2 regions of the Polaromonas sp. DSP2-3-2b2 genome follow, and region 2 is predicted to be linked to the other one. Evidence: predicted binding sites of a transcription regulator. Region 2 holds the regulator's gene; the other holds the start of a gene.
The links. The regulator sigma-54, encoded in region 2, starts transcription at its own class of promoters, with help from an activator protein. The targets are predictions, from matches to a motif close to TGGCANGNAANCTGCTTT.
Positions count from the first base shown of each region.

Region 1: nirB (nitrite reductase large subunit NirB) is a predicted target of sigma-54. The motif match lies at 2,529-2,546, and genes of this name have one in related genera.

Region 1 covers NZ_JAFCTH010000002.1:256,080-260,291, forward strand. The annotation lists gene ntrB (nitrate ABC transporter permease) at 1-860, shown strand, start outside; gene ACP7AD_RS03170 (ABC transporter ATP-binding protein) at 889-1,704, shown strand; gene ACP7AD_RS03175 (CBS domain-containing protein) at 1,743-2,183, opposite strand; gene nirB (nitrite reductase large subunit NirB) at 2,702-4,212, shown strand, end outside.
Region 2 covers NZ_JAFCTH010000023.1:6,146-10,357, forward strand. The annotation lists gene ACP7AD_RS15685 (THUMP domain-containing class I SAM-dependent RNA methyltransferase) at 1-714, opposite strand, end outside; gene ACP7AD_RS15690 (RNA polymerase factor sigma-54) at 945-2,495, opposite strand; gene lptB (LPS export ABC transporter ATP-binding protein) at 2,506-3,303, opposite strand; gene lptA (lipopolysaccharide transport periplasmic protein LptA) at 3,308-3,949, opposite strand.

The DNA of each region.
Region 1 (4,212 bases), on a different contig from region 2:
TAAACGCAGACGGGACAAGCGCAAATGCCGTAAAAAGCCTTGAAAAGGCTACGGTACAGGCGGCCAGGTTGCAGCGGGACTTCTCGGCACTGTGGCTGCGCGTGCTGCCGCCCCTGCTCGGCCTGGCCCTGCTGGTGGCGATCTGGGAGGTGGTGTCCATCGCCACCAAGGCCAGCATTCCGTCGCCCAAGGACACGTTTTTGCAGGCCGTCGTGCTGTTCAGCGACCCGTTCTACCGCAACGGTCCGAACGACCAGGGCGTCGGCTGGAACGTGCTGTCGTCGCTCAAGCGCGTGGCCATGGGCTTTGGGCTGGCGGCCATCGTCGGCATTCCGGTTGGTTTCCTGATTGGCCGCTTCACCTTTTTGAGCCACATGTTCAACCCGCTGATCAGCCTGATGCGGCCGGTGTCGCCGCTGGCCTGGCTGCCGATTGGCCTGCTGGTGTTCAAGGGCGCCGACCCGGCCGCGATCTGGACGATTTTCATCTGCTCGATCTGGCCCATGATCATCAACACCGCCGTCGGCGTGCAGCGCGTGCCGCAGGACTACATGAACGTGGCGCGGGTGCTGAACCTGTCCGAATGGAAGATCGTCACCAAGATATTGTTCCCGTCGGTGCTGCCCTACATGCTGACCGGCGTGCGCCTGGCCGTGGGCACGGCATGGCTGGTGATCGTCGCGGCCGAGATGCTGACCGGCGGCGTCGGCATCGGTTTCTGGGTCTGGGACGAGTGGAACAACCTGAACGTCAAGAACATCATCATCGCGATTTTCGTGATCGGCATCGTCGGCCTGATGCTGGAATACGCGCTGATCAAGCTGGCCACGGCGTTCACGTTTGAAGAAGTCAAGAGCTGAGCTGCCGACCTACCCAAGGAACATGACCATGAACACCTCCGTCAATCCCCAGTACATCGACATCCAGGGCGTCGAGCAGGTCTTCAAGACCAAAAAAGGCCCGTTCTGCGCGCTGCAGAACGTCAATCTCAAAGTCGCCAAGGGCGAATTCGTCGCGCTGATCGGCCACTCGGGCTGTGGCAAATCGACGCTGCTCAACCTGATTGCCGGCCTGACGATGCCGACGCAGGGCGTGCTGCTGTGCGCCAACCGCGAAATCGCCGGCCCCGGCCCGGAGCGCGCGGTGGTGTTCCAGAACCATTCGCTGCTGCCGTGGCTGACGTGCTTTGAAAATGTCTATTTGGCGGTCGAGCGCGTGTTTTCAGCGACAGAAAGCAAGGCCCAGCTCAAGGCGCGCACCGATGCGGTGCTGGCCATGGTCGGTTTGAGTGACGCAGCACAAAAGCGGCCCGGCGAGATTTCGGGCGGTATGAAGCAGCGCGTCGGCATTGCGCGCGCGCTGTCGATGGAGCCCAAGGTGCTGCTGCTCGACGAGCCCTTTGGCGCGCTCGATGCGCTGACCCGCGCCAAGCTGCAGGACGAGCTGCTGCAGATCGTTGCCAACACGCAAAGCACGGTGGTCATGGTGACGCACGATGTCGATGAAGCCGTATTGCTCAGCGACAAGATCGTGATGATGACCAACGGCCCGTCGGCGATTATTGGCGAAGTGCTGAGCGTGGACCTGCCGCGCCCGCGCAACCGCGTGGAACTGGCTGAAAGCACCCAGTACCTGCACTACCGCAAGGCGGTGATCGACTTTTTGTACACGCGCCAGGCGCATGTGGAAAAACTGACGGCCTGAGCCGGCAAGGGTTCAGGCCGCCAGATCAGGCACGCCGGTCAGCTGCGCTGGCCGGAAATGTAGTGCTCAAGCTGCTCAATGACGAACTTCTGCTCGGAAATGATGTCCTTGACCAAGTCGCCGATAGAGATCAGGCCGACGAGCCGGTCGTCCTTGACCACCGGCAGGTGGCGCAGCCGGTTGTCGGTCATCAGCGCCATGCATTCCTCGCTGGTCTGGCTGGGCTTGACGAACATCACCGACGTGGTCATGACGTCGCGCACCAGCGTCAACGCCGAAGTGCGGCCCTTGAGCGCAATCTTGCGGGCATAGTCGCGCTCGGTGACGATGCCGACAATCTGCTCGCCTTCCATGACCAGCAAGGCGCCAATGCGCTTGTCGGCCATGCGCTGCAGCGCATCGAAGACCGAGTCGTTCGGCCCGATCGTATGGACGATGGCTTCGCCCTTGGCTTTGAGAATGTCGGCAACAGCGGTCATAGGTAGCTCCCTCTTAAAACAATGCACATGAGCATGCGAGTTTCGGGCCATATGCACAGGCAATGCAAGAGGCCTGCAACCCGCAGCATCTGATTTTGAGATTGAAAACTTGCAGGCCACTTGCAGGCGGAATGAACGCACAAAAACGGCATGGGAAAACCGGTGTGCTCCCAGTGCTTGCGCGCCCGCCTCCACCGGCATGGTGCAACGCACAATTTCAAGGCGCCGATGCACCACGCAAGGGGTTGACCACGCTGGTCAACACTATTTTTTTAATAGCTGCTCATGCCTACCCACTGTGCGCAAACAGCACTTTTCATTCATTAATAGTGAAATAAAAATACATGGCACAACCCTTGCATAAATATCGCCGCTGCCAATGCTGGCGGCGTGTAGGCCCGGTGCAATGGCGGATTGGGCAGACAGGACGATGGCGTCCCCACGGAAGCAGCAGGCTAAGGCTTTGCTACCCGTGTGGACGCCTTTTTTGTTTTTGCGAACTGCCTACGGGGCTCACGATGAAAAAATCCAGACTGGTAATGATTGGTAACGGCATGGCCGGCGTGCGTGCGCTGGAGGAACTGCTGAAAATCGCGCCGGAGCTCTACGACATCACGGTGTTCGGCGCCGAGCCGCACCCGAACTACAACCGCATCCTGCTCTCGCCCGTGCTGGCCGGCGAACAGACGCTCGATGAAATCGTGCTGAACGACTGGTCCTGGTACACGGACAACCACATCACGCTGCACGCCGGCTGGACCGTGACGAGCGTGGACCGCGTGCGCCGCGTGGTGCATGCCGCCAACGCACTGGGTGAAACCGTCAGCGCCGACTACGACCGGCTGATCATGGCCACCGGCTCCAACCCCTTTATCCTGCCGATTCCGGGCAAGGACCTCAAAGGCGTGCTGGCCTACCGCGACATTGCCGACACGCAAGCCATGATCGACGCGGCCGCCATCTACAAGCATGCGGTCGTCATCGGCGGCGGCCTGCTCGGCCTGGAAGCGGCCAACGGCCTGATGAAGCGCGGCATGGAAGTCACCGTCGTGCACGTGGGCGACTGGCTGATGGAGCGCCAGCTCGACGACGTGGCCGGCAAGCTGCTGCAAAAGTCGCTGGCCGAACGCGGCATGCAATTTTTGATCGGCGCGCAGACGCAGGAGCTCGTTGGCGGAGAAGATGGCCGCGTCAGGGCGGTGAAATTCAAGGACGGCACTGAAGTCCCGGCCGACCTGGTCTGCATGGCGGTCGGCATCCGCCCCAACACCGCGCTGGCCGAAAAAATGCGCCTGCATGTGAACCGCGGCATCGTCGTGAGCGACACCCTGCAAACCACGACCGACGCGCGCATCTACGCCGTCGGCGAATGCGCCGCGCACCGGGGCATCGCCTACGGCCTGGTGGCGCCGCTGTTCGAGCAGGGCAAGGTGCTGGCCAACCACCTGGCAATGTTTGGCATCGGCCGCTACACCGGCTCGCTGACCTCGACCAAGCTCAAGGTCACCGGCATCGACCTGTTCAGCGCCGGCGATTTCATGGGTGGCAACGGCGCCGAGGAAATCATCATGAGCGACCCGTTCGGCGGCGTGTACAAGAAGCTGGTCATCAAGGACGACAAGCTGGTCGGTGCCTGCCTGTACGGCGACACGGTCGATGGCAGCTACTACTTCAAGCTGCTGCGCGACGGCCGCAGCGTGGCCGAAATCCGCGACAAGTTGATGTTTGGCGAGTCCAACATCGGCGACGTGGGCCATGAGGGCCACAACAAGGCCGCCTCCATGCCTGACAGCGCAGAAGTGTGCGGCTGCAATGGCGTCACCAAAGGCGCAATCTGCAAGGCCATCAAAGACAAAGGCCTCTTTACGCTTGACGAGGTGCGCAAGCACACCAAGGCCAGCGCCAGCTGCGGCTCGTGCACCGGGCTGGTCGAGCAGATCTTGATGTTCACCGCAGGCGGCGACTACTCGGCCACGCCCAAGCTGAAAGCCATGTGCGGCTGCACCGACCACGGCCACCAGGCGGTGCG
Region 2 (4,212 bases):
CTGGAAGGGCAAATACTTCTGGAAGGCAAAGCGGCGGTTGATGCCCGGCGCGATGTTGCAGGCGATCTGCGCCGCCTCGATGACGATGGTGCCCGAGCCGCAGCACGGGTCGTACAGCGGCACGCCGTCCTTGCACAGCTGGTCCCAGCCGCTGGCGGCGATCATCGCGGCGGCCAGCGTTTCCTTGAGCGGCGCGTCGCCCTTGTCCTCGCGCCAGCCGCGCTTGAACAGCGGCTCGCCCGAGGTGTCGATGTACACCGTCACGGTGTCGGTGGTGAGGTGCACATACACGCGCACGTCGGGCCAGCGGGTATCGACGCTGGGGCGCACGTCGTTGAACTTGTGCCGGAAGCGGTCGGCAATCGCGTCCTTGATCTTGAGCGCGGCAAAGTTCAGGCTTTGCAGCGGGCTGTGCTGGGCGGTGATCTCGACCTTGAAGGTCTGCGCGGGCGTGAACCAGATTTCCCAGGCGACGCTGGCCGCCGCGTTGTACAGGTCCTGCTCGCTGCGGTAGGTGCCGTGCTGCAGCTCGATCAGCACGCGCTGGGCCAGGCGGCTGTGCAGGTTGAGCTGCAGCGCTTCGCGCCACGAGCCCTGCAGCTGCACGCCGGCGCGCCAGGCCTTGCCCTCGATGCCGGTGATGCGCCGGACTTCGGCGGCCAGCAGGTTCTCGACGCCGGCGGCGCAGGGGAGGAAGAGTTGGAGTTGGTTCATAAGTTATCTCACTGTGCTGGGCTGATTGTGAGGAGCCGCAGCTTTGTTGGGTAGAACCCGTATCTACATCAGGGCGAACGGATAAAGAGCGAACCACACGCAGTGGCAAGGATGCAGCGTGTCGCTCCCCACCAGCAGGGGCCGCGGGACTGGCTTTGCCAGACCGCAGGCGCAGCGGCCCCCTCGGGGGGGCAGGGAGTTACGCGAAGCGAACGACCGTGGGGGCAACATCACAGCGCTTTGCGTAAATTCGTGGGCGCGATGCGCAACGCCTCGCGGTATTTGGCCACCGTGCGGCGGGCGCATTCGATGCCTTGCTCCTTGAGCATTTCGGAAATCTGGCTGTCGCTGAGCGGCTTTTTCGGGCTTTCGATTGCTATGAACTGCTTGATCAGCGCGCGCACGGCGGTGCTGGACGCATTGCCGCCGCTCTCGGTGCCCAGGCCCGAGCCAAAGAAATACTTCAGCTCGAAGGTGCCAAACGGCGTGCCCATGTACTTGGCGGTGGTGACGCGCGAAATCGTCGATTCGTGCAGGCCCAGTTCGTCGGCGATCTCGCGCAGCACCAGCGGCCGCATGGCGAGCTCGCCGTGGGTGAAGAAGTTTTTTTGCCGCTCGACGATGGCGTTGCTGACGCGCAGGATGGTGTCGAAACGTTGCTGGATGTTCTTGATGAACCAGCGCGCTTCCTGCAGCCGCTGCTGCAGCGCCTGGCCGCCGCCCCGGCCGCCGTGCTGGCGCAGGGCGCTGGCGTAGATGTCGTGGACCCGCAGCCGGGGCATGACGTCGCTGTTGAGCGTGACCTTGAAGCCCCGGCCGGCCTTGACGACGATCACGTCGGGAACGATCAGGTTGCGCTCGACATTGGCAAAACGCCGGCCGGGCTTGGGGTCGAGCCGGGCGATCAGGCCAATCGCGCCCTTGATGGCGTCTTCGGGGAATTTGCACAGGTGCGACAGGCGCTTGACATCGCGCTTGGCCAGCAACTCCATCGGCTGCTGGCAGATCGCCATGGCGGCGCACGACTCCAGGCTGTTCTTGCACTCAAACAGTTGCAGTCGCAGGCATTCGGCCAGGGTGCGCGCGCCGACGCCGGCAGGCTCCATGTGCTGGAGCAGTTGCAAGGCGATGGCGAACTGCTCTTCCAGTTCTTCGGCCTGCTCCGGGTCGCCGCTGGCCAGTCCGGCGGCGAGCGACGCCAGGCTGTCTTCGAGGTAGCCGTCGTCGTTGAGCGACTCGATCAGGAAGTGCAGGGCGGCGCGGTCGAGTTCGGACAGGCGCAGGCCGAGCGCCTGCCGGTGCAGGTGGTCTTGCAGCGACTCGTGCGCGCCGGTCAGGTCGGACGCTTCGGCGTTGCTGTCGTCCAGGTTGTTCTTGCGCGCTGGTGCGTCGCCGCCCCATTCGCTGTCGTCGGGCGAAGACTCGACCGAGCCATCGCCTTCCCAGCTTTCTTCCAGCGCGGCCTCGGTGCCGGCCTCTGCTGTGGTTTCAGACTCTTTTGATGCGCTTGCGCTTGCTGTGTCTGCGCTTACAGCTATTGAATCCGTAGCAGACTCGAATTCGCGGCTGTCCTGGCTGACCGGGGTGTCGGTCTGGTCCAGGCCAAATTCCTCGCGCGGCGCGCTGTCGTCCGCCAGTTCGAGAAACGGGTTTTCATCGAGCATCTGCTCGACTTCCTGGCTCAGCTCCAGCGTCGAGAGCTGCAGCAGCCGGATCGACTGCTGCAGCTGCGGCGTGAGCGCCAGGTGCTGCGAAACGCGCAGTGAAAGTCCTTGTTTCATGACTGGCGCATCACATCTTGAAGTGTTCGCCCAAATACACCCGGCGTACCTCGGTGTTGTTCACGATCTCGGCCGGCGTGCCGTTGGCCAGCACATGGCCGTCGCTGATGATGTAGGCGTGATCGCAAATGCCCAGCGTCTCGCGAACGTTGTGGTCGGTGATCAAGACGCCGATGCCGCGCGACTTGAGAAAACCGATGATGCGCTGGATCTCGATCACGGCAATCGGGTCGATGCCGGCAAACGGCTCGTCGAGCAGGATGAAGCGCGGCTGGGTGGCCAGGGCTCTGGCAATCTCGACGCGGCGGCGCTCGCCGCCCGACAGCGACAAGGCCGGCGAGTCGCGCAGATGGTCGACGCGCAGGTCCTTGAGCAGCGCATCGAGCCGCGACTCCAGCTCGGCGCGGCCCAGCGGCTTGCCGGCGGCATCGCGCTGCAGTTCCAGCACGGCGCGAACGTTTTCCTGGACTGTGAGTTTGCGAAAGATCGACGCTTCCTGCGGCAGGTAGCTCAGGCCCAGGCGCGCGCGCTTGTGGATCGGCATGTGCTCGACCGGCTGGCCGTCGATGGAAATCTCGCCCGCATCGGCGCGCACCAAGCCGACGATCATGTAGAACGAGGTGGTCTTGCCCGCGCCATTCGGGCCCAGCAGGCCGACCACCTCGCCTTTTTGCACCGACAGCGACACGTCCTGCACCACCAGGCGGCTGCCGTAGGACTTTCGCAATCCGTGGGCAACCAGGCTGCTGGACGTGTCGAGGCGAACCGCGCCCTCCTGCGGAGGTATTTTTTCAATCGCTCGATTCATGGGGTCAAGGTGCTTTCGGGGCTGCGCCCGTGCCCAGCGTGGTGCTGGGGCGTAAAACGGGCGCCGGTCCGCCGGCTGGCGGGGCGGCGGTGGCGCCAGACACCGTGCCGCGCGGCGACAGCATGGCGCGAACCCGTCCGCCGGGATTGTCGGCGGTGCGGGTTTGCGCGCCGGCGTCGACCGTGAACACATCGGTGTTGTTGTCGTACACGATCAGCCCGCCGGTGGTTTCGTCGCTCAGCGTCGCGCCCTTGAAGCGGCGCACCACGGCGCGCTTGATGAATTTCACCAGGTCGGCGCGGCTGTCGTATTCGATCCGCTCGCCTTCGCCTTCGATGTACTCATCGACGCCGTCGCGCTTCTTGCGGTAGTAGGCCAGCTTGCCCGGCGCCGCCGTGGCCACGGCCAGCTGGTAGCCCTCGGGGTCCTGGCTGACCTCCACCAGTGCGCCGCGGATGATGGTCGTGCCCTTGGTGATGACGACATTGCCGGTGAACACGCTGGTCTGCTTGAGGTCGTCATAGCGCAGGGCATCGGCCTCGGCATTCATCGGCTTGTCGCGGTCGGCCTTCTCGGCTGCAGCGGGCAGCGCCACGCCTGCGGCGAGGAAGGCCATCAAGAGGAAAGAACAAAAGGAGCGTTTCATAAGGCACGAATCTTGCAGCTATGGGTTCTGCCATTGTAGCCACGCCGGTCGCAAGAATCGCAGGAGCGCGCAAACAGAGTTGCATGACCTGGACGGCCCATTGCAAAGTTTTCCTGCCCTGGCTGTTATTCCAATTCGCGTTGGAAACGGTCATTTCGTTGCGTTGCCAGGCACTTCCTGCGAAACATCATGGCTGGACGGCATAACCGGCGGCCAGCGGAACACTAAAAGTTCTTTCCTGTCGGCACGCGTTGCGACGAAGC